Regions from separate parts of the Ramlibacter sp. P4_H7 genome, predicted to be linked through region 2. Evidence: predicted binding sites of a transcription regulator. Region 2 holds the regulator's gene; each other region holds the start of a gene.
The links. Region 2 encodes sigma-54, which starts transcription at its own class of promoters, with help from an activator protein. Its sites were predicted from a motif close to TGGCANGNAANCTGCTTT; they were not measured.

Region 1 (14,180 bases), on a different contig from region 2:
CGACCAGGATCGGATCGTCGATGTAGTCGGGATCGCGGTACAGCTCCCGGGCGATGCGCTCACCCAGCTTGCGCTCCGCACCCGTGGTCAGGTCGCCGCCGTCGCCCATGGCGGGAAGCTGCGCGTGCAGGGGCGGGGCGGCCAGCAGCGACACGGCGAGCGCGGCCGCCATCAGTCGGCGAAGGGGGCGAAGTGGTCTCAAAACGAATCCAGCGGAAGGTAGCCGATCACCTCGGCCGTGCCGGCATCGAGGAACACCGTCCAGGCAGTTTCCTTGCGGGCGATCAAGGGCAAGTATGCGACGGCGGCGGGGTCGTGCCGGGTGGTTCGCAACAAGGTGTCAATCTCGTCGGCGCGCTTGGGGAAGCGGCTCTTCAGTTCGGCGACCGGCCGCGCCGCGGCAAGCACCCGGGAACGGGCGCTTTCGTACGGTTGCCAAAGTTCGGGGCGCGCAGACAGCGAGATGCCCTGCAGTGCGGCCAGCGTCATTTCCGTATTTTCCTTGGCGCTATGGAACTCGCGCAGCGCCAGCAGCGTGGGGCCGCCCCATGGGATCGCGGTGACACCGGCGGGGGCCCTGCCCAGAAGTTCTTCGGGCACGTCGACCTGGTGCACGACGCGGAAGCGATCGATTTCGAACACCATGTGCACAGGCCGCGCGAGCTGGACGGTCCAGAGGCCATACCCCAGTCCCGCCAGCTGCAACAACACGATGACGGCGAGGTCGCGGCGCAGCTCGGCGCGGGGCTTGGCCCGATTGAAAACGGTAAAGGTAAGCAGCGGGCCCAGCACGATGTCGACGGCCACCACGAGCTGGAACAGTTCACGGCCGCCGGACACCTCCCGGTACGGATAGGGGTACCAGACGGCGAACACCAGCAGCGCCGCCAAGGTGGCGACCAGCACGCTGAGCCCCAGGTGGATCGTGGCCGCGCGCAGACGCGCGATCCCGTCGAACCTGGCCGTATGATGATCAAGAGAAACGGATGGTTGTTGCATGAGCGGACTCACCCACTTCGACAAGCAAGGTCAGGCACACATGGTAGACGTTGCCGCCAAGCCGGCAACGCACCGGGTGGCCGTCGCGCGGGGCCGGATCGAAATGCTACCGGCGACCTTGGCCATCATCCAGGGCGGGAACGTAAAGAAAGGCGATGTCCTGGGCATCGCCCGGATCGCGGGGATCCAGGCCGCCAAGAAGACCAGCGACCTGATCCCCCTGTGCCATCCGCTGGCACTGACCCGCGTGGCGGTCGAGTTTGCGCTGGAGCAGGCGCAGGGCGCCTCCCAGGCGGCAGTGGCCTGCACGGCCACCGTGGAAACGGTCGGCCCGACCGGGGTGGAGATGGAGGGGCTGACGGCCGTGAACGTCGCGCTGCTCACCATCTACGACATGTGCAAGGCGGTCGACCGCGGGATGACGATCACTGGCGTCCATCTGGTCGAAAAACACGGCGGCAAGTCCGGCAGCTACGTGGCGCCCTAGCGCTGCGGCAGCTTGGGCATCTTCTGCGCCTGTCGCCACGCCTCGTAATCCCGCGGAAAGGCGGCCCGGTAGCGCGCCAGCAGCAGCACGGCCTCGTCGAAGTGCTCCAGGAAGGTGGCGCTCTCGATCGCGCGTTCGATCACCCGCGGCTCGGGGGAGTAGTGCAGCACCCGCCGCGACAAGGCGTACATCCGCTCCGCGTTGTCCTTCTGCGGCGTCATCAGGGTGAGCTCCGCAAAACTCGCCTGTCCGGAGAACAGCCAGGAGCGCCGGACTTGCGCCAGCGTGTCATCGCTCCAGGCAGCCCGACGCTGTTCCGGAGGCAGGTAGATCTGGCTGACGCGCGCGTAGTCCCAGGCGGCGTAGGCGACGGCAGCGAACAGCAAGACTCCGGCGAACAAAGCCGGAATCCTGCGAGGTTCCTGCGCCGTTGCCGTCTGCTCGCGCATCATCAACCAACCCAGGCTTGCGCCGAAGGCGATCTGGAACGGGCCGTACCAGAGGGGATATTCCAGCATGCTGTGCAAGAGGATCAGCGCCAGCGTGGCCCACGCCAGCTGGCGCAGCGGGGCCTCCTCCGCCCAGGGCCGTTGCCGCCAGGCCCACCAAAGCGCGAACGCACACACGGCGACGGCGGCCGGCAGCCCCAACTCCACCGCCAGATGCAAGGGCAGGTTGTGCGCGTTGTCCAGGATGTCGCAGAAGCGCGGGCCGGCATAGAGCGTGTCGAAGTGCGCGTAATCGAGCTCGCCCCAGCCCCAGCCGGTGAGCGGCTTCAGCGCGATGAGATGGAGGACGTTGGACCAGAGCACCAACCGGCTGCTGCAGCCCTGGCCGCCACCGAGGCGACCCCAGAGGGTGCGGGCGGGCATGGCGCCCGTGAGGGCATCGAGCAACAAAGGCAGCAGCACCGCTGCCGCGAAGTAGCCAATGGCGGCGATGGCGCAGAGAAGAAGACGCTGCCGGCGTTCTGGTCCCTTCCACAAGGCGGCCAGGAGCGTGAGCACGAGCCCCTGGAACATCCCCGTGCGTGACACGGATGCGGCGCTGCCGGCCGCCAACAGGAGCAGCAACAACACGGCAGCCCACCGCGGCAGCGTCAGCGTTCCGAACAGCACGATGGCGGCGCCGATCCAGCAAAGGGTGGCGTACTGGTTCGGCTGGCGGAGGTTGGCGTAGGCTTCTCCAACTTCGGCGATGTTCATCCACGGCGAGAAGCGCGCCGCCACTCCGAAATACTGACACAGCCCGATCACGGCACTCAGGCCTGCCGCCAGCAAAGTCCCCACCTGGAGGGCGCGAGCGAGCTCCGGGTCTCCGGCGAATGCCGAGACCAGAAGGACCAGCGCCAGTCCCCCGGCGAACATGAAAAGCTCCGGTCGAATCACGCCCTGCGAGAGCGCGCCCCACGCCACGGCGGCGAGGGACGCCCAAATCAATCCGGGCGCGACGCGCAGTTGAGCGCTCCCGGCCACGGCGAACATCCAAAGCGCAACGCCACACGCCGCAGCGAACAGCCAGGGAGCGACGGATGCCGAAGGGCCGATCGAGACCGGATTCAGCCAGGGAAGCGCCGCAAACAACACTGCGGCCGTCCCGCGAGTCAGTGCCGGACGGATCTTGGGACCCATTCAGGCGACCGTGCACACTGGACGGCGTTGGCTCGCGCATTGGAAAGCGATAGTGGAAGCACCGTACGGCCAAGGATCGGGACGGACATGCGAAGAGCGTACCATCCGAACGCTGGCATTTTGGGAGGGGTCTTGGGGTCGATGCGCGTTGCAGTCGTGATGTCCACCTACCGCGGCGAACGATTCGTCGACGAACAGGTCTCCTCGATCCTTTCGCAGTTGCCCCCCGACGGTTGGCTGCTGGTGCGCGACGATGGCTCGGACGATCGCACAGTGGAACGCATCAAGGCCATCGCAGACCCGCGCATCCGCCTGACGGAGGGTCGCAACGTCGGTTTTGCCCACAGTTTCTTCCTGCTGTTGGCTAGCGTTCCTTCTGATGCCGAGTGCGTGATGCTGGCCGATCAGGATGACGTCTGGCTGCCCGGCAAGATCGACAAGACCTACGCTGCGCTGCAAGGACGCACGGGACCGGCACTCTACTTTTCGCGACTGCGTCTGGTCGACGAGGCGCTGCAGCCACTGGGACTCACGGCCGGATGGCCCCGTGGTCCGTCATTCACGAACGCACTGGCCGAAAACATCGTCACGGGTTGCACGATCGGCCTCAACCGACCCGCAGTGAGCCTCGTGCTACAGCTAGGCGACCCCGCGAAGCTTCGCTTCCATGATTGGTGGATCTACCTGGTGGTCTCTGCGTTCGGGGAAGTGATCGCCGACCCTGCGCCGTCGATGCTGTACCGGCAGCATGGAGGGAACGTGGTCGGTCGGGGTTCGGGCTGGCGAAGGTATCTGGTCAACCTGCGCTTTCTTCGCAAGGCGAGTTGGGTGCACATCATGTTCAGCCAGCTCGAAAACTTCCGCGCGGTGTTCGGCGCCTCGTTGACTTCAGAACAGCGGGCGCTCCTGGATCGCTACTTCGACCCCTCCAATCCCGCCGCCGTCCGCCGGCTTCTGATTGCGCCCCGGCGCTTCCGCCAGCGTTTGCTGGACGAGTTCCTGCTGCGGCTTCTGCTGGCGTGGGAAATTGCGAGCGGCCGCGGATTGCTGCCTCCCGGGGAAGGGCGGCTGAATCAACGGTAGGCGCCGAAGCGCCGTAGCCCGAAGTCGCGAAAGCCGCGCGCCACGGCAAGAAGCTTTGCCGCCTTCTCCCTCTCCCCGAGGACCGACGCGACGGCTCCCGACAGCATCACTGCCAGGCCCTTTGCGCACCAAGCGGGGTCGAACAGAAAATAGCGCGTACAAACCTCGAGCATGTTGCGGGTGATGTAGTAGCGGCGCAGGGGTGAATGGTGCGTGCAGACCAGGCGCACGCCCAGCAAGCGGTGCTCGGTCGATGCGCCGAGGGAGTGCGCCATGACGATGTCGCGCGCCTCCCCGATGCGCCAGCCGTGCCGGCGAATGCGCATGCAGAACTCGAGGTCCACTGCGTCGATGAAGAGCCGTTCTTCAAAGAGGCCCTCCTGCGCCAGCACATCGCAGCGGATGAGACTGCCCGAAGTGATGGTGCAACGCAGGACGCGCCACTCTCGAGTTTCTTCAAGGATGTCGACGCGGTGGTGGTAGTCGCGGCTGGTCCCCCGGTCCTGGTGTGACGGAGCCACGACTGCGAAGCGGGCGGCCTCGGGCTGGAGCGCGAGGCGGGCGAGCACGCCCTCGATCGCCCCCCGTGGCAGCAAGCTGTCCTGGTCGTAGGTTGCCAGCCAGGTGGCGCCGCGCTGTAGGGCCAGCGCGGCGCCTTGGTTCAGTGCCGCCGCAATTCCCCGGTTTTCCGCGTTGGCCTGGAACGCACACCCAGCCGCAACAGCAGCGGATTCGACGGCCGCCGCGTCGACCGAGCCGTTGTCCACGACCAGGACTTCTGCGATCTGGGAACGCAATTCGGAAAGGTTCAGGACCAAGTCGTCACCCGGGTTGTAGGTGACCACCACGGCCACCACATCAGATCGTGGTCCTGCGGGTTCAAGCATCGGTGGGCACGGTGGCGGTCAACGTGACGAACTCGCGTTGCATCGGATCGTCGTGGCCAATACGGCTCGGGTCGCGAGGCAGCTTCAAGTCGACCGGGGAACACCCGGCTTCTTCCGCAAGCGTGGCACTCGCCTGCGCCGTGGCCTGCCAGTCGTCCTGCCATGGGCCTTGGCGTACGTCGGTGAAGCCTGCCTCTTGCAGCTGGCGCCTGAGCAAGTTGGGGTGGAAGATCTGCAAGTGGCGCGGAGGCTCAAGACCGCGCCAGTGGGCCCCGAAGCAGCGATGCCCCAGCGCGTCGATGTTCGGGGTTTCGATCCAGAAATGCCCTTTCGCCTTCAAGAGCCTACGGGCGAGCGCCAGAAGCCGGGTCGGGTCGTGGACGTGCTCGAGCACATGGCTGATCGTGACAGTGTCGAATCTGCGGCCTGAAATGACCAGATCGTGCAGATCGCCCACGTGGACTTCGAAGCCGCGTTCCCTCGCTTTCGCAGCAGACACCGCGTCGACCTCGACGCCGGCACACTTCCATCCGGCCACGCGCGCCCACGCCATGAACCGTCCATTCCCGCACCCAACGTCCAGCAGCGTCGCCCCCGGGCGCGGCCTGGGGAGATGCCGCATCGAAGCATCGAACGAAAGGCGAAGTATCGGCCGCAGGCCAAGCACGGCGGCCACCAGCCTGCTCCTGAACGAAGGCTCCCCCGAGTAACGGGCTTCGATGTAGTTGCGCAGCACGTACTGCTTGGCCCGCGTCGCCCAGTGCCTGCCGCGGGCACGTGGGTCGTCATCCAGGCGCTCTCCGTGCGTGTAGTACTTCTTGTACGCCAGACCGATCGACAGCAGATCCGGGCGCGGATCGAGATAGGCGAGGCCGCAGCCCTTGCACCTGAAGAGATCCCAGGCTCCAGGGGCATGGAACAGCCGATCCGCCATCGCCTTGTGCAAGATGTCGCGGGCCTCGTCTCCGCACAGCGGACACGCTCCCAGCTGTTCCAGTCCGTCCACTGGCCAGATCTCGCCAACCGGGGGCCGATTGGCTTCAGCGAGACCCTTCAAAGTCATGTTCGAACCGGCTCACCGAGCATATAGGCCAAGATCGTTCGGCGCATCGCGATTCCGACGGCGCAGAGCAAGCATGCGATAGCAGCACGAATCCACACGGACGGAATCCAGGCCATCGCGCTGAACGCGCAGCCCAGGACGATTGCAAGTCCCGTCACCCTCCAGCATTCCCGCCGCTCGCGTTCGCTGGTTCTCGCGCCCACGAAGCCGCACAGGAAGAGGCAATCCACAGCAACCCGTACCCCCCACGCCAAGGCCACGCCAACAACACCCCAGCGCTCCGTGAAGGTCCAGAGGAGCACGACATAAAGGGCCAGTTCGCAAAGATGGAGCTTTGCGACGACATCGGTCCGTCCCATGGCCTGGAGCTGCATGAAGAACACTTGCGCCAAGCAATTGAGGTAGACCGCTCCTGCCAGGACCTGCAGCGCCGCAGCGCTGCTCTCCGGGACCTGCGCTTTCATCCAATGGCGCATGATCTCCGGCCCAAACACAGCCAGGGCAGCAGCCGGCAATGCGCAGCCCACCGCCATGGCGGCGGCGAGCTGCACGGACAGGCGGCTGCCGCCCACGGATCGATGCACCCAACGGGCGACCAGGATGGGGAACAACACCGGCAGCACCCCTGCCGGGATGAGGGCCAGCTTGGTGGCGAGCTCATACGGAGCGACGTAGTACGAGACTTCGGCGACCGGCCGCACCGCAGCCAGGTAGAAGCGATCCATGTACACCATGAGGGGGCCGACCAGATTCGAGACTGTGAGCCAGCCACCAAAGGAGAGAAGGGCGGCCAGCGCGCCATGAGAAGGACGCCACGGCGCCCCTTCGGAATCAGGTCGCAGCAGCACGCGACACTGCAGCAGATGCACCATGGCAGCACCGATACGCACCGCTGCCAGAATGCCGCAAGCCAAGGCGATATCCGTTCGCCAGAAGCTCGCGAGCGCGGGACCCAGCGTGAAGAGCACTCCGGACACGATACGCACGGCGTTCACCTGCGCGAACCGGCTGTGGCCCGACAGGAGCGCCGCGAGCAAGGTGCCCGCAAAAGCCATTGGAAGAGAGAGTGCGAGGATGCGAAGGCCCTGCACCGTTTCCGCCTCGAGCTCACGGGAACTCCCGTCGATCAGCAACGGCGCCCAGCCAGCCGCGAACCACCCGACGATCGCGAACCCGCCACCGAGCGCCACAACGACGATGCCCGCCGTATAGACGAGTTTCAGCATGCTCTGGCGCGGCTCACCGCGTGCCAGCGCTTCAGCGACACGGAACGTGATTGCCGATGCCAGCCCCAGGTCAAGCATCAAAACGTAGGCATACGCCGCCACCACCAGGGAGAATGCGCCGAACCGTTGAAGTCCGAAGTTCTGCATCAGCAGAGGGATTGCGACGAACGCAGCCACCAGGGGGAGCGCGAGTCCGGCGACGTTCCAGCCCAGGTTGCGGTTCGATGAAAGCGCACGCGACGCGCTGTCAGCAATCCCCGGCGTGGCCGGAGCGACTAGATCCCGCGTTCCCATGGCAAACCTGACCGTCCACGGATGACGGTGCAGTCAGCCCGTTTGCCAGCGCGAAGTTCGTCGGTGCGCCCGAGCAGCTCCGGATTTAGCGCGCGCCAATACTTGTAATAGACATTTCCGCTGTCCATGACGTACAGACGGATGTCTGCTTGCGGATACACGCGCAGCCAGCCTCCCTCTACGCGCGCTGCATTAGTCTGTCCAGGCTGATAGAAGCGGGGGCACTGCTTTTCGATCAGTCCGAAGATGGCATTGACTTCGGGGTCGCCGCCTTTTTCCGACGGAGGCGGCGGGAACGGATAGGCCAACGTGCAAACCCAGAAACCGATCTTGTCGACCTGTTCAACAGGCGTCTTGTCAACGTCCTTCAAAGCCGTCCTCGCCAGGCCGCGGGATCGCAACAGACGACAGTCCAGCGGGGCGGCCAGGGCCAGCCGCTGACCGATCAACATGTTGTTGATCACGGCCTGCAGGTCGGGGTTGGGCTGCATCTCGTTGGTCATGAATTCCGGCCGGGAGGGCACGAACAGCTTGAGGGACTTGGATTGCGCGAGTAGTTTTTGCATCCGCGCGTTCTCCGCTCCGCCGCCGCCAGCGTCAGGCAGGCTCGATATGTTCACCCAGCGCGACTCCTGAGCGAACTTGTGAGCCACCAAGGAATAGGAGATGTTGGCAACGGTCACGTAGGTCGCGGGTTGGGTGCGCGCCTGCTCGTCCAATTCCAGTTCGAAGTAGGGCGTGTCCCCCCACTTACCCAAGCCCCACCAATGCCAAGGATCATTGTTGTAGACCACCCAGCCTTGCAACAGGACAATTCCTGCTGCGACCGAAAGACGCAGCGCCTTCGTGCCTGGCAGTCGCGCCACCATTGCTATGCAGATGGGGCCCGCGGCTATCAATGCCACCATGATGTAGCGGCCGTTGCCTGTGGTGGCGAGCCACACCACAAACACGGCGAACAGCCACAGAAGCAAGCCAGAGAGCGGCGTCATCGTGGCTGACGGCCTCCGGCGCTTCCAGAGGAACACGCCACCCAGAACCAACCCCAGCAGAACGATGATGGCAAATCGAAGGTCGGGAGCCGGAATCTCGACGTAGATGCCTCCGTCCGGTGCTGCCATTGCAAGTGGCCGCAGCAGGGCGTCACGCCATGTGTCGGGCAAGAATCGAATCATTGCGCCCAGCCCGCCCACCGGCGCAACGGCTCGAAATAAGCGTCGCCAAAGGGATAAACCGGGTTGCCCACGGCGACCCAGAGTTGCCAGCCCCAGTAGCCATAGGCGAAGGCAAACCCGATGACGGCGGCAAAGCAGCCCGTCAGCACCATCCTCAACCTCTCCGTCATGCTGGTTCCTGCTGCCACCCAGAGCAGCGGACCCAGCACCGCGACCGGTCCGTTGCTCAGCTTGCAGGCGACAGATACACCCGCCAGCACACCAGAAACAAGCACAGCATGAGACGGCCGCAGACCCACCTCGGGAGCACGCTCCATGGCGTGCAGGGCCATGGCCACGGACCAGACAAGTGGCACTGTCGACAGCAGATCGTTCGAGGTCGAATCGAACATGGACAACAGGAGTACGCTCGAAAACGCCAGCACGACAGCCAGTGCCCGAAGCACTGAGTCGGTCCAGAGCCGACCCGGAATGCAGCTGTTTGCAATCATCCACACAGCGGGAATGGCCGCAGCATGGAGCGTGGCGAGCACCACGCCGGCGACTTGCCCTGAGACGCCCGCCGCCGCCAGCTTGTACACCGGCCAATACAGATAGGGGAACTGGAAAGACTGGAATGAAGCAGCCAGGTAATCGCGCGCGAAGCGCGGACTTTCCGCGGTCCACCCGAGATAGATGTGATGGTTCAGCGCGTCCCAGCTCAGTCCGATTTGTCCCAGCGAAAGGGGGATCGCAATGAACGCCAGCCAACCCGCCAAAGTCACAAAGAGCAGTTCCATTCGCTTCGAGAGTTGCGGAACGCGCTGAATGCCAATCACGCAACCGCCCTTCCACGTGACTGCCAGGCGGCTTGCAGGGCCCCAGCGAAGAGACCTGTCGCACCGGCCTGCGCGCCGACGATCATGAGCGTGACTGCCGGAATGGCTTGTCGCATGACCTGGGCGGGCTCCAGCATGCCGAACCCGGCTCCGCTCCACTCCAGCACCAGCCTCACCGACAAGGTCACCCCCACGCCGATGACGATTGTGCTGGCGATCAGGCCAACTTCCACGCTCAGGTAGCGGCTGGCGATCGCCACCCAGCGAGGCTGCTCCACGATCCCCGCGAGTACGGCCATCCATTTGGTAATCAATGCCAGCGAGACGAGCTGCGCACCGATGACGGCCGCCGCAGCCATGTACAACAGCGAGTGAATGTCGAGCCCGAGCGATGCAATGTGCACGCTGCCGTGGCTAAGGAGCCCGAGTCCCAGCATGCCAATGGACGACAGCAGCAGGCCGGGGTACAGGAACAGCCAGCGCGGACAAAACAGCAGCAAGAAGCGAAGGTGGCGCCAGCCATCGCGCCACGTACGCAGATGCGGCGGCCGGTCGCGGCCATCGGGTCGTAGTACGGTCGGGACTTCGACGATCCGCAGGCCAGCGAGCGCCGATTTCGCGACCATTTCGCTGGCGAACTCCATGCCGGGCGTGACGAGCCCCAACCGCTCGATGGCGACCTTCCGGAAGCCTCTCAACCCGCAGTGGAAGTCGCGAATGGACGTGCGAAAGAACAAGCGGCCGATGAAGCTCAGAACCGGGTTGCCGAGATATCGGTGCAGCACAGGCATCGCACCACTTTCGATGCCGCCGGCAAAGCGGTTGCCCATGACCAGGTCCGCTCCGGAACGGAGTTTCTCCAGGAAACCCTCGAGTTGCGCGAAGTCGTAGCTGCAGTCGGCATCACCCATGATCACGTAGGTGCCGCGAGCCGCGCCAATTCCCCCCATGAGGGCCGCGCCGTAGCCCCGGTCGGGCACCGGGACCACTCGAGCGCCGGCGGCACTTGCCAGCTCACGCGACCCGTCGGTGGATCCGTTGTCGGCCACCACCACCTCTCCGTCGATGCCGACGCGGCGCAGGAACGTGAACGCGGCCTCCACGCACTGCACGACAGTCTTTGCCTCGTTCAGGCAAGGCATCAGAATCGTCAACTCCACCGTGGGGAGTGTACGGGAAGGCACTTCGACTTGTTCCGTCGCGGTGCCACAGAAAAAAAGGGGCCTTGCGGCCCCTTCTCCAGCAAGCATCGCTGATCAGCCGCCGCGGCAGGAACCCGGCAGGAACTTGGGCTCGACCGTCGTGCCAGTGGCGCCGCAGATCCACTTGAAGATGGTCTGGGACGTGGCCGAATAAGTCATTGCCGTTCCGGCGCTGTCGGTGGGCAGCAAGACCACATCGCCGTCAGCTCCAGTGCCAATGCCCTGGGACTGAACAGTGACCTTGCCGTTGGCGTCCGTCGAGATCTTCGCCACATACTTCGAAGACGCCGTCGAGGACTCGCAGCCCCAGTTGCCGCCCGTCATGGTGCTCTGCGAGCCAGACTGGTACACCTCGGTGATGGTGGTGCGGCAGGCGGAAGCCGCCAGAATCACTTCCGACATCTTTGCGCGCTTGGTGTAGTCCTGGTACGCGGGCAGGGCCACCGCAGCCAGAATACCGATGATCGCGACCACGATCATCAGTTCGATCAGGGTAAAGCCCTGTTGAAGTTGACGCTTCATGAGTACCTCCAGGTTGTGTAAGAGAAGCTGGGTGGTAGTGCAATCGGTGTGCCAGCCTCGTTTGCGCCGCTCTTCGCTTGAATCCGGCCGCTCACGGCCGGCGGAGGGACACGGGGCGTCAGCGGCCTGACAAATCCGTCAACGCAAGCGACTGCAAACGACCAATCTGCCTCAGTTCGGCTCCTCGACCAAAGGAGTTCGTCTTCCCGAATTTCGGAGGTGACGGATTGCAGGTGCTGAACCGGCGGGGCAACTTGGTCCCTGCCATTGACCGCGTTCACAAGTCGAACACCTGCCCCGCGCGCAGCCACCTGATGTCGTGGGTCACATCCAGGCCGGATGGGTGTGTCTGGTCGAAGCGCTGGATCTCCGTCATGATCAGCTCAGTCTCCGCCGGCTTGGTGTGCGTGATGAAGATCGGAAAGTTCTTGTTCCTGTCGATGCAATCCAGTTCCTCGGCCAAGGCGCACGGCGAAAGGTGCAGGCTGCGCTGCGCCAAGTCCTTCTCACGGTTGCTGAACGCAGTCTCGATCACAAGCGCCGCGACTTCCATCTGATTCACGCGTCGCCAGAATGCCGGATTGCGCTCCGTGTCACCAGTAAAGACCCAGTGCCCCTGCCCGGCGCTCACGGCAAACCCGCACGCCGGCACCGTGTGCACAGCGGGCAAGACTTCAACACTCTTGTCGCCGAGTTGCAGGATCTGCCCCGTTTGAATTTCGTGAAAGCTCACGAACGGCGATTGCGGCGTGGGGATGCGGCTGAAGTCCGGCCAGATCACGTTGTTGAAGATGTGAGCCTTGAGCGCGGCGATCGTCCCCGGCAAGGCATAAACGTGGATCGGTTCATTCAATAGCGCAGCGATGGAATCCACCATCAGCGGAAGTGCCGCGACGTGGTCCAAATGGGAGTGCGTGAGCAGCACGGAGCGGATGTCGCGCATCTCCTCGAGGGAGAGGTCGCCGACGCCCGTGCCGGCATCCACCAGTAAATCTCCATCGATCAGGAAGGACGTCGTCCGGGAATCCTTCGCGATTGCGCCGGAACACCCCAGCACACGCACCCTCATTGGCAACGCCCCTGTCTATGTCATCTCGAAGTGGTCACGCCGTGGCAATGGGCCCATGGCGACGACTTCTTTGAGGCTACACGTTCGGGGTGCGGCGCGTAAAGGCACTTTTTGACGCCAAGCCGCTTGGGATCGCCGCGTGATGTTGGATGCGCCTTCGATGCCGCTCCGCCCCTGCGGCACAAGCCCTTGGCTTCTTCGATCATCGCGAACTTGCACGTTGCAGGATGAGCTGAACCGGGGAGGTGGGCAATCCCGCAGCCAGGATCGAATCAAGAAATGAGCCGCGGTCGCGACGGGTCGCTCGGCTCAGCAAGCCATCACGGCGAATCTTCCGGTCAGGCCAACTGTAGAAACTGCATCTGCGTGCCCGCGAGCTCAAGCATGTCGCCGTTTTTCAGCGTCACCGGCTCCGGGCCAATGGCAGCGCCGTTAAGGGTTGGCTTGTTCGTGCCTTCGACATGCGCCACCACGAAGCCGTGGGCACGCTTGGTGATGGCCGCCACGGCAACGCCGGGCTTGCCGATCGTGGTCACCACTTTGACCAGTGGCACTTCCCGGCCAGCGGCCGCACCGGACAGAACCTTGATGCTGGCATTCACGAGCCCATCAGAACCAAGGCTCGCTGGTGCGGCGGAGGCAGTCAATGCCTCGGGCGTGACAGTCTTCGCCGTGGCGGGGACAGCCGCACTCGGCGCAGCAGGCTTCGCCATAGGCGGCACCGTGCCTGGCTTGATGATCATGGTCTTCTCGAAGGTCGCTCCCGGCGCTTCGTTGATGAACTTGATCTTGTACTTTCCGATTTCAACCGTGTCGTTGTTCTGCAACAACTGCTTCTTCACGGCCTTGCCATTGACGTAGGTTCCGTTGGTGCTGTTCAGGTCTTCCAGGAAAACCTCATTGCCCGTCAATTGCAGCACGGCATGTTCGCCGGACACCGCAAGGTTGTCGATCACGATGTCGTTGTACGGCCGGCGCCCCAGCGTTGTCCGGTCTTTCGTCAACTGCACTTCCTTGATGACGACACCGTCGATCGAAACGATCATCTTCGGCATGGTCGACTCCTAATCAATCAATTCTGAACGCTCAAACCGTCGGGCTCATTGTCCCAGCCAACGCGAGATCAATCCCCTTTTCTTGGAGCCGCTGTTGGCCAGCGCCAGCAGCACCGAAATGTTGTCGCGACCTCCGTTGGCGTTGGCCGCGTCGATCAGCTGCACCGATTTCTGCTCCAGGGAGATGTCGCTGGCCAGTATTTGGGCGATCGAGTCGTCGTCCAGCATATCCGACAGGCCGTCGGAGCACATCAAATACAGATCCCCAGGATCCACCCTGTGCTCGTTGACCTCGAGGAGCACGGCATCTTCGACCCCGAGGGCTCGGGTGACCAGGTTCTTGTTGGTAGACGTTGCCGCCTGCTCCGGGGTGATGAGGCCGGCGTCCATCTGCTCCTGCAGCAAGGAGTGATCCTTCGTGATCTGCTCGAGCTGGTTGCTCCGCAGGCGGTAACACCGGGAATCACCGATGTGTCCGAGCATGAGTCGCCCGTCCTGGAACACGCCCACAACGAGGGTCGTGCCCATCCCGCTGTACTGGGGGTTCGAGTTGGCCGCATTGAAGATGGAGCGGTTCGCGTTGTCGACGCAGATCTCCATGGCCCGGCGCACTTCGCGCGAATTGGCATGCCGGCCAGCTTGGGCGAGCCAGCGACCCAGTTCGGACTT
Region 2 (3,480 bases):
GCGAGGTGGTCGGGCTGCTGGGGCCCAACGGCGCCGGCAAGACCACGTCCTTCTACATGATCGTCGGCCTGGTGCGGGCCGATGGCGGCGAAATTTCCATCGACGGCCAGCCGGTGGAGCACATGCCGATCCACCGCCGCTCGCGCCTCGGGCTGTCCTACCTGCCGCAGGAAGCCTCGATCTTCCGCAAGCTGAACGTGCAGGACAACGTGCGCGCGGTGCTGGAGCTGCAGCGCGGTCCGGACGGCAAGTCGCTGTCGGGCGCGGAGATCGAACACCGGCTGACCGCGCTGCTGCAGGACCTGCGGGTGGACCACCTGCGCGACTCGCCGGCCCTGGCGCTGTCGGGCGGCGAGCGGCGGCGCGTGGAGATCGCGCGCGCGCTGGCGACCCAGCCGCGCTTCATCCTGCTGGACGAGCCGTTCGCCGGCATCGACCCGATCGCGGTGATCGAGATCCAGCGCATCATCAGCTTCCTCAAGTCGCGCGGCATCGGCGTGCTGATCACCGACCACAACGTGCGCGAGACACTGGGCATCTGCGACCACGCCTACATCATCAGCGAGGGGCGCGTGCTGGCGCAGGGCACGCCCTCGGAGATCGTGAACAACGCCGACGTGCGCCGGGTCTATCTCGGCGAGCACTTCCGGATGTGAAAGCGGGACGGCCGGCCGTATGAAGCAAGGGCTTTCCCTTCGCGTTTCGCAGCACCTGGCGCTCACGCCGCAGCTGCAGCAGTCGATCCGGCTGCTGCAGCTGTCGACGCTGGAGCTGAGCCAGGAGATCCAGCAGATGCTGGACGACAACCCCTTCCTGGAAGCGCAGGTGGAGGACGTCGGCGAGGAGTTCGGCATCGCCACCTGCGATGCGGTGCGCGCGGCGGACGAACCCGAAGGCCAGGGCGAGGGCGAAAGCAGCTTCGAGCTCGCCGCGCCGGCCGGCGAGGCACCGTCCGCGTCGACCCCGGAGGCGGAGCCCGCCGAGTTCGGTGACGACAGCACCCCCAACTGGGAAGGCGACGGCACCACGGAGACGGTGCCGGACGACGGCGAGTGGGGCGGCGAGGCGCCCGCGCGCCGCAACAACACGGGCGACGAGGACGATGTCGAAGCGACCGACCTCGCGCGCGGCAACGAGTCCCTGCAGTCCTGGCTGCACCGGCAGGCGCTGACGCTGCGCCTTTCCGAGGAAGACCGGATGGCCCTGCGCTTCCTGATCGAGTCGCTCAACGACGACGGCTACCTCGAGGAGCCGCTGGAAGAACTCGCGCGGGGACTGGCGCCGGACGACCTCGAGCAGCAGGAGGAGCTGGTGCAGCGCTTCACCATGGCGTTGCACCTGCTGCAGAACCTGGACCCTCCCGGCGTCGGCGCGCGCACGCTGGCCGAGTGCCTGCTGCTGCAGCTGAAGACCATGCTGGAGGAAGCGCCCGGCCAGGAGTCGATCGCTACCGCCATGAAGATCTGCCAGCAGCCGATCGACCTGCTGGCCAAGCGCGACGTCAAGCGGCTGGCTCAGTCCTGCGGCGGCAGCGAAGCGATGGTGAAGGCGGGGATCGCGCTGATCACCCGCCTGGAGCCGAAGCCCGGCCGCCGCTTCGTCGATGTCGAGCGCAACATCATCGTGCCCGACGTGATCGTCACGCAGGTCGGCCGCGGCACCCGGTCGAACTTCCGCGTGCAGCTCAATCCCGACGTGGTGCCGCGCCTGCGCGTGCACGACGTCTACGCCGGCGCGCTCAAGGCGCACCGCGGCGAAGGCCACCAGGCGCTGCAGCAGCGGCTGCAGGAAGCCCGCTGGTTCATCAAGAACATCCAGCAGCGCTTCGACACCATCCTGCGCGTCTCCGGCGCGATCGTGGAGCGGCAGCGCAATTTCTTCATCCACGGCGAGCTGGCGATGCGGCCCCTGGTGCTGCGCGAGATCGCGGACGAACTGGGCCTGCACGAATCGACCATCTCGCGCGTGACCACGGCCAAGTACATGGCCACGCCCTTCGGCACCTTCGAGCTGAAGTACTTCTTCGGCTCGGCCTTGGGCACCGAGACCGGGGGCAATGCCTCCAGCACCGCCGTGCGCGCCCTGATCAAGCAGTTCGTGGCGGCGGAGCAGGCGAAGAAGCCGCTGTCGGACAGCCAGATCTCGGACATGCTCAAGGAACAGGGCATCGAGTGCGCGCGCCGCACGGTGGCCAAGTACCGCGAGGCGCTGCGGATCGCGCCGGCCAACCTGCGCAAGGAACTATGAGAGCCGCCCGAATCACCGAAGACGCTCGCTGCTGCCTGCGAAGCGGAATGTCCCACGCGGGTCGGTTGGCACGCGCGGGGGGAGCGGCCTGATGCGCGACCTCCGCCTGTTCCTGCCCTGCGCAGCCGGTGTCGAGGCTTTGCTGGCCGAGGAAGTGACCCGCATCTGCGCGGGCGCAGCCAGGGAAATGCGCAGCTCCCGCGGCGGCGTGCAGCTGCTGGCGACCTGGCCGGAAGTGATGCGGCTGAACCTGCACAGCCGCCTGACGCAGCGCGTGCTGGTGGAGCTGTGGCACGGCCCCTACCGCGCCGAGCAGGACCTGTACGAGGCCGCGGCGGGAGTGCCGTGGGAAGAATGGTTCGGCACGCGCGACAGCTTCAAGATCGAACTGACCGCGCACCAGAGCCCGCTGAAGAGCCTGAACTTCGCGGCGCTGCGCATCAAGGACGCGGTGGCCGACCGATTCCGCGACCGCAGCGGCGCCCGCCCGGACGTGGACACGCAGCGGCCGGTCGCGCGCATCTTCGGCCACCTGGCCGCCGAGGCGCTCACGCTGTACATCGACACCTCCGGCGAACCGCTGTTCAAGCGCGGCTGGCGCGAGGACAAGGGCGAGGCGCCGTTGAAGGAAACGCTCGCCGCGGCGATGCTCGCCGCCAGCGGCTGGGACGCGACCGTGCCGCTCTACGACCCCTGCTGCGGCAGCGGCACCATCGCGATCGAAGCCGCGCAGATCGCCTGCAACATCGCGCCGGGGCTGCTGCGCCGCTTCGGCTTCGAGCGGCTGAAGCCGCACAGCGCCGGCGACTGGGCTGCGATCAAGGCCGAGGCCCAGGCCGCGCGGCGCGCACCGACCGCACCGGTGTTCGGCAGCGACGTCGCCTTTCGCATGGTCGACTTCGCCCAGCGCAACGCCGAGCGCGCGGGGGTCGCCCACGCCGTGCAGTTGCGCGGCGGGGATGCCTTGCAGCGCATGCCGCCGAGCGAGACGCCGGGCCTGCTGCTGCTCAATCCGCCTTATGGCGAGCGCATCGAAGCCGGGGGCGTCGCCGGCCGGGGACGCGGCGGCCGCGAGCAGGCGCAGATGGAGAATGCCGGCGACTTCTTCGCGCAACTGGCCTCCCACTGGAAGCGCCATTACCCGGGCTGGACCGCCTGGGTGCTGTCGCCCGATGCCAAGCTGCCGACGCGCATGCGGCTGAAGGAATCGCGGCGCGTGCCGATGTGGAACGG
Region 3 (14,180 bases), on a different contig from region 2:
TCGAATACCGCGAGGTGAGTGCCGAGGCGTTGGCGGACGAGCAGCCGGGCAGCTTCGACGTCGTCACGTGCATGGAGATGCTGGAACATGTTCCCCAGCCCGAGTCGGTGGTGCGCGCCTGCGCCACGCTGGTCAAGCCCGGGGGGTGGGTCTTCTTTTCCACGATCAACCGCAACCCCAAGAGCTTCCTCCTAGCGGTCGTCGGCGCGGAATATGTGCTGAACCTGCTTCCTCGTGGCACCCACGAGTACCTGAAGTTCATCAAGCCCAGCGAATTGGCGGGATGGTGCCGCGGTTCGCACCTGAGCCTGCTGCAAACGCAGGGCATGGAATACAACCCGCTCACGCGCCGCTACTGGCTGTCCGGCGACACGAGCGTCAATTACCTGGCAGCAACCCGCAGGATGTGATGTTTGCGCAAGACGTGAAAGCCGTCCTGTTCGACCTGGACGGCACCCTGATCGACAGCGCGCCCGACCTCGGGGCAGCGGCGGACAAGATGCGCGTGGAACGCGGATTGCCGTCGTTGCCGCTGGAGAATTACCGGCCGATGGCCGGCGCCGGCGCCCGCGGCATGCTGGGCGTGGCTTTCGGCATCACGCCAGAGCACCCGGAGTTCGCCGCGTTGCGGGAAGAGTTCTTCCGCAATTACGAGAGTTGCATGACCCAGCGGACCTACGTCTTCGAAGGCGTGGCCCAGCTGATCGACTCCCTCGTCGAGCGCGGCGTCCCGTGGGGCGTGGTCACGAACAAGTCCATGCGCTTCACCGGCCCTTTGACCAAGCAGATGGCGCTGTTCGCGTCGGCCCGTGCGGTGGTCGGTGGCGATACGACCCCGCATCCCAAGCCGCACCCGGCGCCCCTCCTGGAGGCGGCGCGACAGGTGGGCGTGCGACCGATCGAATGCGTCTACGTGGGCGACGATCTGCGCGACGTGCAAGCGGGCCGGGCGGCCGGAATGGCGACCGTCGCGGCTACCTATGGGTACCTGGGCAGTACCGACGTCAAGGAGTGGGGCGCGGATTCGCACATCGCGACACCGCTGGCGCTGCTGCCGCTCCTGCGATTCCGTCAGACTGCCTAGGTCTCTCTGTAGCCCTTCGGATTGGCGCTCTGCCAGCGCCAGGCATCCGTGCACATCTCGGCGAGGCTGTGGCGTGCCTCCCAGCCCAGCAGCTTGCGTGCGAGTCCAGGATCGGCGTAGCACTGCGCCACGTCGCCCGCGCGACGGTCGACCAGCTTGTAAGCCACGGTGCGCCCGCTGGCCTGTTCGAAGGCGCGGACGACCTCCAGCACGCTGTGGCCGCGGCCGGTGCCCAGGTTCACCGTGAAGCTCTGCGGCCGCTCCAGCAAGGTCTTGAGCGCTGCGACGTGCCCCTCAGCGAGGTCCTGCACGTGGATGTAGTCACGCACGCCGGTGCCATCGGGTGTCTGGTAGTCGCTTCCGAACACGTTCAGGAAGGGACGCATCCCCACGGCGACCTGCGTGACGAACGGCATCAGGTTGTTGGGGATGCCGGCGGGGTCCTCGCCGATCAGGCCGCTGGGATGGGCGCCCACCGGGTTGAAGTAACGCAGCACGCCGATGCGCCAGTCGGGTTGCGCCCGCAGCACCGCCTGCAGCATGTCCTCGATCACCAGCTTGGAGTGCCCGTACGGGTTCGTATGGCTGAGGGGGAAGTCCTCCGTGATGGGGACCGTTGCCGGATCGCCGTAGACGGTGGCACTGCTCGAGAACACGAGCGTGGGGTTGCCGATCCCCTTCGGGACCAGGTACTCCGCCTCCATGGCCCGCAGCAGGCTGATCGCGCCGCCGATGTTGTTGTGAAAGTATTTCAGCGGCTGGGCAACGCTTTCCCCGACGGCCTTGTCACCGGCGAAATGGATGACGCCCACCGGGCGAATCCGCTGCAGCACGGCCGCGAGGAACGGCGTGTCCAGCACATCGCCCCGCTCCAGGCTGGGCTTGCGGCCCGTGATCCGCTCCAGCCGCTCCAGCACGACGGGATGGCTGTTCGCGAAGTTGTCCAGGATGACGGGCTCGAAGCCAGCCTCGTGCAAGGCAACGAAGGTGTGGCTGCCGATATAGCCGGCGCCGCCGGTGAGCAGGACGTGGCCAAAACGCGGGGGCTGGGACATGGCGCACGACTATATCTGCGGGAAAAGGGGCTTGTACGCGCACCGGGGTTGAAATTCCGCAGCAGGCCTTAAGATACGTGTTCTTGGGGCTGCACTGGTTTCGACGTGGGTTCGGACACGCAGCAGGGCATGTCGAGGGTCAGATCACCTCGTAAATCCAGCTGAAACAAACTAACTGCGAACGACGAACGTTTCGCCCTCGCCGCTTAATTGCGTGTGAGCCTTGCAACGGTTGGCCGATGGGCCGGGCAAAGGGCGCAAGCCTCTAGCTGCAAGGTAATCTACATTGGCTGGCTCCGGATCGGGTACCTTGGCCCGGGGCGAGAAAATAGGGTGCTGGCTGGCTGGATAGCGTGCGACTGCGCGATCCGGCTGGTGAGAACCAAAACAGATCGCTAAACATGTAGAACTGTTCGTTGAAGGCTTGCGGACGCGGGTTCAATTCCCGCCAGCTCCACCACCATCTCTCAGTGCGAGGCGGGCTCGACGGCGTCCCTCGCGCTCGGGCGCAGTCCGGCGTGGTAGCCTCGCCCGCCCATGGAACTGCAGGACATCCTCTATAGCCAGGGCTTCGGCCCCCGCCGCGTTTGCCTGGGCCTGGTCCAGAACGGCCTGGTGAGCGTGGAGGGCCAGCCTTGCGACGATCCCTATGCGGCATTCGAGCCGAAGGGACTGAGCTTCACCGTCGAGGGTCGGGCCTGGACTTACCACCCGAAGGCCTACCTGATGCTGCACAAGCCGGCCGGCTACGAATGCTCCCAGAAGCCGTCCGCCTGGCCCAGCATCTACACGCTGCTGCCGGCACCCTTGCGTCAGCGCCCGAGCAAGGGGGCCAACCCCGGCGTGCAGGCCATCGGCCGGTTGGACCAGGACACCACGGGCCTGCTGCTCCTCAGCGACGACGGCGCCTTCATCCACAAGATGAGCTCGCCCAAGCGTCACGTGCCGAAGGTGTACGAGGTGGGCACGGCCGACCCGGTGGATGGTCGCCAGGTCGACCGGCTGCTGCAAGGCGTGGTGCTGGACGACGATCCCAAGCCGGTGCGCGCCGCCGCCTGCGAAGCGACCGAGAGCCACGCGCTGCGCCTCACGCTCACCGAAGGCAAGTACCACCAGGTCAAGCGCATGCTCGCCGCCGTGGGCAACCGCGTGGTGAGCCTGCACCGCTCGCGCATCGGCGCACTGGAACTTCCGCACGATCTCGCCGCCGGCCAATGGCGCTGGCTGACGCCCGAAACCCTCGCCGCGGCCGCCGATCGCGGACAATAGGCGGTCCGGCGTCCTCCGCCGGACGTCCCGGCGCGTTGAAGTGCCAGTCCTCCTGAGTCAGCCCCTCGTGAATCTTCCTTTTCCGTGCCGCGCTTTCGTCGCGGCCTCGCTTCTCCTGTTGGCCGGCATCCTGCCCGCCCAGGCCACGCCGCTGTTCGTGCTCAATTCGCTCGATGCCGACATCAGCGTGATCGATCCCGTCACCTGGCGCGAGATCAAGCGCATCCCCACCGGCAAGGAGCCGCACCACCTGTACATGTCGCCGGACGAGAAGTCGATCCTGGTGGCCAACGCCCTCGCGGATTCGCTCACCTTCATCGACCCGCGCACGGCGGAGATCCAGAAGACCGTGCGCGGCGTGATGGACCCGTATCACCTGCGCTTTTCGCCCGACATGAAGTGGCTGCTGACCAATGGCAACCGCCTCAACCACGTCGACATCTACCGCTGGGACGGCACGGACCTGACCCTTGCCAAGCGCATCCCGACCGGCAAGACGCCCAGCCACCTCTGGATCGACAGCAAGAGCACGGTTGCCTACTCGACGATGCAAGACAGCGACGAACTGGTCGCGATCGACCTGGTCAAGCAGGAGATCAAGTGGCGCATCAAGACCGGTCCCATGCCGGCCGACATCTTCGCCACATCGGACGACAAGACGCTGCTGGTGGGCCTCACGGGCAGCGATTCGGTCGAGGTGTTCGACGTCAGTGGTCCGCAGCCGAAGTCGGTTCGCCGCATCAAGACCGGCGCGGGAGCGCACGCCTTTCGCGGGGCCGGGGACAAGCGCCATGTGTACCTGAGCAACCGGGTGGCCAACACCATCAGCAAGATCGATCTCACCACGTTGACCGTGGTCGACACCTACCCGGCCCCTGGCGGGCCGGACTGCATGGAGGTCCTTGCCGGAGGCCGCTACCTGCTGACCACGTCCCGCTGGGCCAAGCGCCTGACCATCATCGACACGCAGACGCGCGAGGTGGTCCGCCAGGTGAAGGTCGGCAAGTCGCCCCACGGTGTCTGGACGGTCGATCACGCCCCGAGGCAGTGATGCGCCGGCGCGGGATGCTGCCGGTCCTGGCCCTGGTCCTGGCAGCTTCCGCAGCCATGGCACAGCCGGCCTGCCAGAAGCCGGTCTACCTGACCCTGGACACGGGGCACATGGGCGTGGCCAAGCTCATCGCGGACGTCCTGAACCGCCAGAACGTCAAGGTCACCTTTTTCGCTGCCAACGAGAAGACGATGGAAGGGGACGGCAGCCTGGGCAGCTTCTGGGCGCCCTGGTGGAAGGCACGCGCCGCCGAAGGCCACGAGTTCGCTTCCCACACGTTTGACCACGTCTACTGGCGCTCGGACCTGCCGGACGGGCGCTTCCGCGTTCGGCCGTCGGCCGGTCCGGCGGAGGGGCGGGACGCCGTCTGGACGGCGGCCGAGTATTGCGCGGAGATCGACCGATCCGCCCGTCGCTTGCAGGAGATCACGGGCAGGAAGCCGCTGCCGCTGTTCCGAGCTCCCGGCGGCAAGACCTCACCCGGGCTGCTGGCCGCGACGCGGGCTTGTGGCTACCAGCACGTCGGGTGGGCGCCCGCAGGCTTCCTGGGTGACGAGCTTCCCAGCGAACGGGCGAGCAACCAGCAGTTGCTGGACCAGGCGCTGCGGACCATCCGGCCCGGGGACATCCTGGTGGCTCATCTGGGCATCTGGTCCCGCAAGGACCCGTGGGCGCCGGCCGTGCTGGAGCCGCTGATCACCGGATTGAAGGAAAAAGGCTTTTGTTTTGCGACTTTGCGGGATCACCCGTCCTACCGGGAATAGGTCACGCGCGTTAAGTAGCCATGCACTGGATTCAGGACTTGTTTGAGTGGGCCCAGCAAGGGCTGTTCGAGGCGGCGGTCCAGCCGATCATGTACTCCTTCGGCATGGGCCAGTACCTGGAGGACGGGTATACGGCCACCGGATGGCTGCTGGTCGGCCTCATCCAGATCGCCGTGATGCTGGCCATCATCGGCCCCTTGCAGCGCTGGCGCCCGGTCGAGCCGATGGCGGACCCCGCCAGCGTCCGGACCGACGTCATCTACACGCTGCTGCACAGGCTGGGCCTGTTCCGGGTGGCGCTGTTCTTCAGTGTCGAGCCGCTGTTCGACGATGCCTTCGGCTGGCTGCGGGTGCAGGGCCTGGGCACGGTGCACATCGACCAGTTCATGGCCGGCGTGACGGACCACCCTTTCATCAGCTTCGTGCTGTACCTGGTGGTCTTCGACTTCGTGGATTACTGGATCCATCGCGGCCAGCATGGCCTGAACTGGTGGTGGAACCTGCACTCGCTGCACCATTCCCAGCGGCAGATGACCATGTGGAGCGACAACCGCAACCACCTGCTCGATGACCTGGTGCGCGACAGCATGCTGGTCATCCTGGGTCAGTTGATCGGCGTCGGCCCGGGGCAGTTCGTCGCCATCGTTGCGGTGACGCAGCTCAGTGAAAGCCTGCAGCACGCCAACCTGCGCCTGCACTTTGGCAGCATCGGGGAACGCCTGTGGGTGAGTCCGCGTTTCCACCGCCTGCACCACAGCATCGGCCTGGGGCACGAGCGCAAGTGCGATGGCGAAGTGATGACGGAAGGCCGCAGCCCGGCCTTGGGCGGGCACAACTTCGGGGTGCTCCTCCCCTGGTGGGACGTGCTGTTCGGCACTTCGAACTTCGAAATCCGGTACGACCCCACGGGCGTGCGTGACCAGGTCGAGAGCGGACGCGATTACGGCCGCGGCTTCTGGGCGCAGCAGTGGTTGGGGCTGCTGCGGCTGGTCGGAAAAGCCTGAGCGCCGGTTCGCGTGCCGGGCTGGCCCGGAATTCAAGCAACGGCGGCTTCAGCCGTAGGCGCGGCGGTCGGCAAGGAACGGCAGACCCAGCAGGCCGGGTCGACTAGCATTCGCTCCAATGTCCCTGTTCCTCGACTCCTTCTGGCGCGCCGTAGCCTACTGCCTGCACCCCAGGGTGATCGCGATCTCGCTGCTGCCCCTGGTCGGCATGGTGGTGCTTGCGCTGGGCCTGGGTTACTTCTTCTGGGACAGCGCCGTGAATTCGGTGTTCGTGTGGCTGGAATCCACCGCCTGGCTGGAGAGCCTGACGCGCTGGCTGGGCGACATGGGTCTGAGCGGGCTGAAGAACGCACTGGCTCCGCTGCTCGTGATCTTCGCCGTCACGCCGCTGGTGGTCGTGGCCGTGCTGTTCTTCGTGGCCCTGATGATGACGCCCGCGGTGGTGAACCTGGTGAGCCGCCGCCGCTTCCCCGCGCTGGAACGCAGGCACGGAGCGTCGATGCTGCGTGGGGCGTTCTGGTCGCTGGGTTCCATGGTGCTGGCGCTCCTGGCGCTGGTCATTTCGCTGCCCTTGTGGCTGATCCCGCCCCTGATCCTGGTGCTGCCGCCCTTGATCTGGGGCTGGCTCACCTACCGGGTGATGACCTTCGATTCCCTCGCAGACCACGCGACCAGTGAAGAGCGCCGGCAGGTGTTCCGGACGCACCGCACCTGGCTGCTGCTGATGGGAATCGGCACCGGCTACCTCGGTGCCGCGCCCAGCATCGTCTGGGCTTCCGGGTGGTTCTTCGCGGCGGCGTTCCCGGTGCTGATCCCCGTCGCGATCTGGATCTACACGCTGGTCTTCGTGTTCTCGTCACTCTGGTTCGCCCACTACTGCCTGGCCGCCCTGGCGCAACTGCGTGCCCTTGCGCCCGCGAACCAGCCACCCGCACCGGCTCCGCAGCCGGCGCTTCAGGTCCTGCCGTAGGTGTCTTCCAGCCGGACGATGTCGTCCTCGCCGAGGTAGGCGCCGGACTGGATCTCGATCATTTCCAGTTCCATCTTTCCGGGGTTGTGCAGTCGATGCACCTCGCCGATCGGGATGTAGGTGGACTCGTTCTCGCTGAGCAGGAAGGTTTCGGTGCCGCGCTGGACCTGCGCCGTCCCCCGCACGACCACCCAGTGCTCGGCGCGATGGTGGTGCTTCTGCAGGCTGAGGGATGCGCCCGGCTTGACGCCGATGCGCTTCACCTGGAAACGCTCGCCGGCGTCGACGCTGTCGTACCAGCCCCAGGGGCGCACCACCTTGCGGTGCATCACGGCTTGCGTGGCTTCGCTTTTCTCCAGCCGGGCCACGACGTCCTTGACCTGCTCGGCGCAGTTGCGCTGGGCCACCAGCACCGCATCCGGCGTGTCGATGATCAGCAGGTCCTGCGTGCCGAGCGCCACCACCGGACGGTGCGGCGCGTGGATGAACGTGTTGTGCGCGTTGTGCACCCATCCCTGGCCCGCGATCCGGTTCTCCTGAGCGTCGGCGGGGGTGAGGTCGGCCACTGCGTTCCAGCTGCCGACGTCGCTCCACTGGCCTCGAAACGGCAGCACGACCACGTCCGCATGCTTTTCCATCACCGCGTAATCGATGCTCTGCGACCGGCAGCCTTCGAAGGCGGCGCGCTCGGGGCGCACGAAGGTCACGTCGGAAGCGGCGGTTCCCGGCTGCTCGGATTGGGCGTTCGCCAGCGCTGCCCTGCACGACTGCAGGATGTCGGGCGCATGCTGCTCGAGCGCCTCCAGGAAGAACCGCGCCTGCGCCAGGAAGATGCCTGCGTTCCAGAGAACGTCGCCCTGCAGCAGCAACTGCTCGGCGCGGGCCGGGTCCGGCTTCTCGATGAATTGCGCCACCTGCATGCTGCCGTCGGGCCGAGGCGCGCCCTGGCGGATGTAGCCGTAGGCGGTGCTCGGGAAACTGGGCACGATGCCGAAGGTGACGACCATCCCCGTGCCGGCGGCCGTGAGGCCTTCCTTCATGGTGCGGACGAAGGCGGCCGCATCGGGAATGTGGTGATCGGCGGGGCAGAACAGGAGGAACTCCTCCGGATCGACGGACAGCGCCGCCAACGCCATGGCGGCCGCCGTGTTCCTCGCGACCGGCTCCAGGATGACGGTGCCGCGCAGCTTCGCCTGTCGCAGCGTGTCGGCCACCATGAAGCGATGTTCCTCGGCGGCGACGGTCATGACGCGCGCGCCGAGCCCGGCCACGCGCTCCATCGTGAGTTGCAGCAGGCTCTTGTTGCCGATCAGGGGGACGAACTGCTTGGGAAAGCTCTTGCGGCTGAGCGGCCAGAGGCGCGTGCCCGAGCCGCCGCACAGAATCACCGGGGTAATGGATGCCATGCTTCGATCGTATCGCGTCACGGGTGATCCCCTGCGCCACGCCGCCTGGGGACCGGTAGGATTACCGCATGACGTCCACTCCCCGCCCCGACCTCGGGCTGATCATCGTCGGCGACGAGATCCTATCCGGCAAGCGTGCCGACAAGCACCTGCCCAAGCTCATCGAACTGCTCAATGCGCGCGGCCTGCAGCTTGGATGGGCCGAGTACGTGGGGGACCAGCCCGCACGCATCACCGAGACCCTCAAGCGCGCCTTCGCCTCGGGCGACATCGTCTTTTCCTGCGGCGGGATCGGCGCCACCCCCGACGACCACACGCGGCAGTGCGCGGCCAAGGCGCTGGGCGTGCCGTTGGAACTGCATCCGCAGGCCGAGGCGCTGATCCGCGAACGCATGCAGGACGTGGCCAGGGAGCAGGGCGTGCCCTACGAGCCCGACCGGCCGGACAACATCCACCGGCTGAACATGGGCGTGTTTCCCAAGGGCGCCAGCCTGATCGCCAATCCCTACAACAAGATCCCGGGCTTCACGGTGAAAACGGTCCACTTCGTGCCCGGCTTTCCGGTCATGGCCTGGCCCATGATGGAAAGCGTGCTGGACACCCACTACCGCCACCTGTTCCAGCAAGGCGCCTATGTCGAGAGGTCGGTCATCGTCTTCGGTTCCATGGAAGCCACGCTCACGCCGCTGATGGAGCAGGTCGAGCGGGAGCACCCCGGAGTGAAGGTGTTCAGCCTGCCGAGCGTCGACCACCCCACGTATGGGCGCCACATCGACCTGGGCGTCAAGGGCACGCCGTCCGAGGTCGGTCCGGCCTACCAGTCCCTGCTGGACGGACTGCACGTCCTGAAGGTCCGATTGGGCCCCGAGTTGGTGCGAAGCTGAGTCGCATTAAACTGGTGCGTAGGCCGAAATGCACCTGTTGGGTGCATGGCCCAGTTGCTTTCGCAAGGCTACCGTAGGGAAAAGTGCGCAGGATCGCGGACAATCGCCGGGCTGCACGCGGTGCCGCATGCACCAGCTTTGGCACAGAACCTGCATCCCCGCCAGCCGCACATTCATCAACAACCAACCATCCCCCAGGAGAAACCTGATGGCAGCCAAGACCGTCGCAGACGTCATGAAGATGGTGAAGGACAACGAAGTCAAGTTCGTCGACTTCCGCTTCACCGACACCCGCGGCAAGGAGCAGCACGTGACCGTGCCCGTCTCCCATTTCGACGAAGACAAGTTCAGCGCCGGCCATGCCTTCGACGGCTCCTCGATCGCCGGCTGGAAGGGCATCGAAGCCTCCGACATGCTGCTGATGCCGGATCCGGGCACGGCCAACGTGGACCCGTTCTTCGAAGAGACGACCCTGATCCTCACCTGCGACGTGCTGGAGCCGGGCGATGGCAAGGCCTACGACCGTGATCCCCGTTCCATCGCCAAGCGCGCCGAGGCCTACCTCAAGGCCTCCGGCCTGGGCGACACCGCGTTCTTCGGTCCCGAGCCCGAGTTCTTCATCTTCGACGACGTCCGCTGGGCCTCCGGCCCGAGCGGTTCCTTCGTCGAGATCGACGAATACGAAGCCCCGTGGAACACCGGCAAGAAGCTGGAAGGCGGCAACAAGGGCCACCGGCCCACGCTCAAGGGCGGCTACTTCCCCGTTCCCCCGGTCGACAGCACGCAGGACATGCGCGCCGAGATGTCCCTGATCCTGGAATCCCTGGGCATCCCGGTCGAGGTGTTCCACCACGAAGTGGCGGGCGCTGGCCAGAACGAGATCGGCACCCGGTTCAGCACGCTGGTCGAGCGCGCCGACTGGACCATCTTGATGAAGTACGTGATCCAGAACGTCGCCAATGCCTACGGCAAGACCGCGACCTTCATGCCCAAGCCCATTGTGGGCGACAACGGCTCCGGCATGCACGTGCACCAGTCCGTGTGGAAGGGCGGCAAGAACCTGTTCGCCGGCGAAGGCTATGCCGGCCTGAGCGAGTTCGCGCTGTACTACATCGGCGGCATCATCAAGCACGCCCGCGCCCTGAACGCCATCACGAACCCCGGCACCAACAGCTACAAGCGCCTGGTGCCCGGCTTCGAGGCCCCGGTCAAGCTGGCGTACTCCGCCCGCAACCGCTCCGCGTCCATCCGCATCCCGTACGTGGCGAACCCGAAGGGCCGCCGCATCGAAGTGCGCTTCCCGGACCCCACCTGCAACCCCTACCTGGGTTTCGCCGCCATGCTGATGGCGGGCCTGGACGGCATCGAGAACAAGATCCACCCGGGCGAGGCCGCCACCAAGGACCTGTACCACCTGCCGCCGGAAGAGGACGCGAAGATCCCGACCGTGTGCCACAGCCTGGACCAGGCGCTGGAGTACCTGGACAACGATCGTGCGTTCCTGACCAAGGGCGGCGTGTTCACCGACACCATGATCGACGCCTACATCGAGCTCAAGATGTCCGAAGTCACGCGCTTCCGCATGACGACGCACCCGATCGAGTTCGACATGTACTACTCGCTGTGATCGATTGAAGGGACGAGGCGCCCGTTGGGGCCCTTGTTCCTGCGCGGCTGCACATTTCAGCCGCAGAGCTGCGAAGGGGCGACTTTTGTCGCCCTTTCCTTTTTAAATCAATACCTTAATTGGCAATCTGAAGAGTTTGGGTCATACTGAAAAGCCATCCCCTGCACCTCAGGTGTACGGAGAAGTCCATGAAGACCCGCCACGCACTGACTCTTTTCGCCCTGTTTGCCTCCGCCACCGTGGCGTCCGCCCAGACCCAGATCTGGCGCTGCGGCAACACCTACACCAACGACAAATCGGAAGCGCAGGCCAAGGGCTGCAAGCTGGTGGAGGGGGGCAATGTGACGGTGGTGCAGGGCACCCGGGTCAACAGCGGCGCCAAGACGGTCGCAACGGCGCCGCAGGGCGGCGCGAGCCCGCCACGCGTGGAGTCCGGCGAGCAGCGGGCACGCGACGCCGAGGCCCGGTCCATCCTCGAAGCCGAGCTGAAGAAGGCAGAAACGCGGCGCGCGGACCTGACCAGGGAATACAACAACGGCGAGCCCGAGAAGATGGGCCCCGAGCACAAGAACTACCAGAAGTACCTGGACCGCACGGCGGAGCTCAAGGCTGCCCTGGAGCGCGTCGACCTGGACATCGCGGGGCTCAAGCGTGAACTCGCCCGCACGTCCGCCAGTGGCGCGGCCAACTCGGCCGCAAAATGAGGGCTTGAGCAAGCCCGCCCCACCCTCCCAACGCTTCCAGTCGTTCGACCTGCTGGCCACGCTCGTGGCCGTCGTCCGCGGCAACGGCACCGTCCTCTTCGCCAACTCCGCCCTGGAGGATGCCGTCGGCTCTTCGCGGCGCACCATCGAAGGCGCGAGCTTCCTTCCCTTCTTCACCGAGCCGCACGTGCTGCGCACCGCCCTCGATGGCGCGCGCGTCAACGAGTACGCGGCGCTGCGTTACGACGCACGCCTCGTGCGGCAACAGGCGGACCCCATGCCCGTGCACGTGGTGCTGGCGCAGACGGAAGTGGCGGACGAATTCGTCGTCGAACTGCTCCCGCTCGAGGCGCAGACGAGGCAGGACCGCGAGGAGCGGCTGATCGACCAGGCGCAGGCCAACAAGGAGTTGATCCGCAATCTGGCGCACGAGATCAAGAATCCACTGGGCGGCATCCGGGGCGCTGCGCAACTGCTGGAGATGGAGATCGACCCCCAGCTCAAGGAGTACACGCGCGTCGTCATCCACGAGGCCGACCGGCTCCAGACGCTGGTGGACCGTCTGCTGGCGCCGCACCGCCGGCCGCACGTGGTGGGCGACGTCAACATCCACGAAGTGTGCGAACGCGTTCGCTCCCTGATCCTGGCCGAGTTTCCCAGGGGCCTGCGCGTGGTCCGCGACTACGACACCTCGATCCCCGAGTTCCGCGGGGACCGCGAGCAGCTGATCCAGGCCGTGTTGAACATCGCGCACAACGCCTGCCAGGCCCTCACGGACCGGATCGCGGCCGGCGACGCACAGCTCACGTTCAAGACACGGATCGGACGCCAGGTCACATTCGGTAAGCAGCGCTATCGACTGGCACTGGACTTGCATGTCATCGACAACGGGCCCGGAGTACCGGACTCGATCAAGGACCGCATCTTCTTTCCGCTCGTGTCGGGAAGGGAAGGCGGATCCGGCCTGGGGCTCACGCTGGCGCAAACCTTCGTGCAGCAGCACCATGGCCTGATCGAGTGCGACTCCGCGCCGGGGCGGACGGATTTCAAGATCCTCATCCCCTTGCCCTGACGAACAATGACTTTGCCTGAGGTGACCGGGAACAACATGAAGCCGATCTGGATCGTTGACGATGACCAATCCATCCGCTTCGTGCTCGAAAAAGCGCTGATGCGCGAAGACCTGCCCACGCGCAGCTTCACGAACGCGAAGGAAGTGCTGAGCGCGCTCGAGGCCGGCAACGACGACGACGGCCCGCAGATCCTGGTGAGCGACATCCGCATGCCAGGGGGGTCCGGCCTGGACCTGCTGACGCGTGTGAAGGAAAAGCACCCGGGGCTGCCGGTCATCATCATGACGGCCTTCTCGGATCTCGACAGCGCGGTGTCCGCCTTCCAGGGCGGCGCCTTCGAGTACCTGCCCAAGCCCTTCGACCTGCCCAAGGCGGTGGAGCTGATCCGCCGTGCGGTGGAAGAGAGCCAGCGCGAAGAGGTGGCCGAGCAGAGCATGGCCGCGGCTCCCGAGATGCTGGGCCAGGCGCCGGCGATGCAGGACGTGTTCCGCGCGATCGGCCGCCTGTCGCAGAGCAACGTGACCGTGATGATCACGGGCGAGTCCGGCTCCGGCAAGGAACTGGTGGCTCGCGCGCTGCACAAGCACTCGCCGCGCGCGAGCGGCCCCTTCGTCGCGATCAACACGGCGGCGATTCCCAAGGACCTGCTGGAGTCCGAACTGTTCGGCCACGAGCGCGGCGCCTTCACCGGCGCGCAGACGATGCGCCGCGGCCGCTTCGAACAGGCCGAGGGCGGCACGCTGTTCCTCGACGAGATCGGCGACATGCCCTTCGACCTGCAGACGCGCCTGCTGCGCGTGCTGTCGGACGGCCACTTCTACCGCGTGGGCGGCCACAACGCGGTCAAGGCCAACGTGCGCGTGATCGCGGCGACCCACCAGGACCTGGAGCAGCGCGTCAAGGAGGGCGTGTTCCGCGAGGACCTGTTCCACCGCCTGAACGTGATCCGCCTGCGGTTGCCGGCGCTGCGGGAGCGGCTCGAGGACATCCCCATGCTGGCGCGGCACTTCCTGCAGCAAAGCGCCAAGCAACTGGGCGTCGAGCCCAAGCGCATTTCGGATGCGGCGCTGGAAAGCCTGATGACCTTCGCGTTCCCCGGCAACGTGCGGCAACTGGAGAACATCTGCCACTGGCTCACGGTGATGGCGCCGGCGCAGGTGATCGAACCCAAGGACCTGCCACCGGAAGTGGGCGTGTCCGCACTGGAAGCCACGGCCGCGAAGGCGCAGCTCGCCCATTCCTCCGAAGCGACGGCAGGCTCGCCGCTGCCCGCGGCCTTCACGTCCGAC

Region 1: the regulator sigma-54 is predicted to act here: its motif matches at 11,424-11,441, upstream of AC1DSA_RS03870 (pilin).
Region 3: the regulator sigma-54 is predicted to act here: its motif matches at 9,627-9,644, upstream of glnA (type I glutamate--ammonia ligase).

The regions. Positions count from the first base shown of each region.
Region 1 is NZ_JBFUKP010000002.1:131,892-146,071, forward strand. Features, by position in the region: gene AC1DSA_RS03815 (M48 family metalloprotease) at 1-172, opposite strand, end outside; gene tfpZ (TfpX/TfpZ family type IV pilin accessory protein) at 199-999, opposite strand; gene moaC (cyclic pyranopterin monophosphate synthase MoaC) at 998-1,486, shown strand; gene AC1DSA_RS03830 (PglL family O-oligosaccharyltransferase) at 1,483-3,117, opposite strand; gene AC1DSA_RS03835 (glycosyltransferase family 2 protein) at 3,277-4,200, shown strand; gene AC1DSA_RS03840 (glycosyltransferase family 2 protein) at 4,191-5,054, opposite strand; gene AC1DSA_RS03845 (class I SAM-dependent methyltransferase) at 5,080-6,150, opposite strand; gene AC1DSA_RS03850 (flippase) at 6,147-7,670, opposite strand; gene AC1DSA_RS03855 (hypothetical protein) at 7,652-8,833, opposite strand; gene AC1DSA_RS03860 (hypothetical protein) at 8,842-9,624, opposite strand; gene AC1DSA_RS03865 (glycosyltransferase family 2 protein) at 9,660-10,823, opposite strand; gene AC1DSA_RS03870 (pilin) at 10,920-11,387, opposite strand; gene AC1DSA_RS03875 (3',5'-cyclic-nucleotide phosphodiesterase) at 11,665-12,456, opposite strand; gene AC1DSA_RS03880 (FHA domain-containing protein) at 12,795-13,511, opposite strand; gene AC1DSA_RS03885 (Stp1/IreP family PP2C-type Ser/Thr phosphatase) at 13,557-14,180, opposite strand, start outside.
Region 2 is NZ_JBFUKP010000001.1:619,554-623,033, reverse strand. Features, by position in the region: gene lptB (LPS export ABC transporter ATP-binding protein) at 1-656, shown strand, start outside; gene AC1DSA_RS03145 (RNA polymerase factor sigma-54) at 676-2,247, shown strand; gene AC1DSA_RS03140 (THUMP domain-containing class I SAM-dependent RNA methyltransferase) at 2,339-3,480, shown strand, end outside.
Region 3 is NZ_JBFUKP010000021.1:157,395-171,574, reverse strand. Features, by position in the region: gene ubiG (bifunctional 2-polyprenyl-6-hydroxyphenol methylase/3-demethylubiquinol 3-O-methyltransferase UbiG) at 1-410, shown strand, start outside; gene gph (phosphoglycolate phosphatase) at 410-1,084, shown strand; gene galE (UDP-glucose 4-epimerase GalE) at 1,081-2,139, opposite strand; RNA gene ssrA (transfer-messenger RNA) at 2,225-2,599, shown strand; gene AC1DSA_RS22595 (pseudouridine synthase) at 2,677-3,408, shown strand; gene AC1DSA_RS22590 (YncE family protein) at 3,527-4,459, shown strand; gene AC1DSA_RS22585 (polysaccharide deacetylase family protein) at 4,459-5,223, shown strand; gene AC1DSA_RS22580 (sterol desaturase family protein) at 5,244-6,227, shown strand; gene AC1DSA_RS22575 (EI24 domain-containing protein) at 6,346-7,197, shown strand; gene AC1DSA_RS22570 (mannose-1-phosphate guanylyltransferase/mannose-6-phosphate isomerase) at 7,182-8,603, opposite strand; gene AC1DSA_RS22565 (competence/damage-inducible protein A) at 8,672-9,487, shown strand; gene glnA (type I glutamate--ammonia ligase) at 9,696-11,114, shown strand; gene AC1DSA_RS22555 (hypothetical protein) at 11,303-11,818, shown strand; gene glnL (nitrogen regulation protein NR(II)) at 11,823-12,890, shown strand; gene ntrC (nitrogen regulation protein NR(I)) at 12,927-14,180, shown strand, end outside.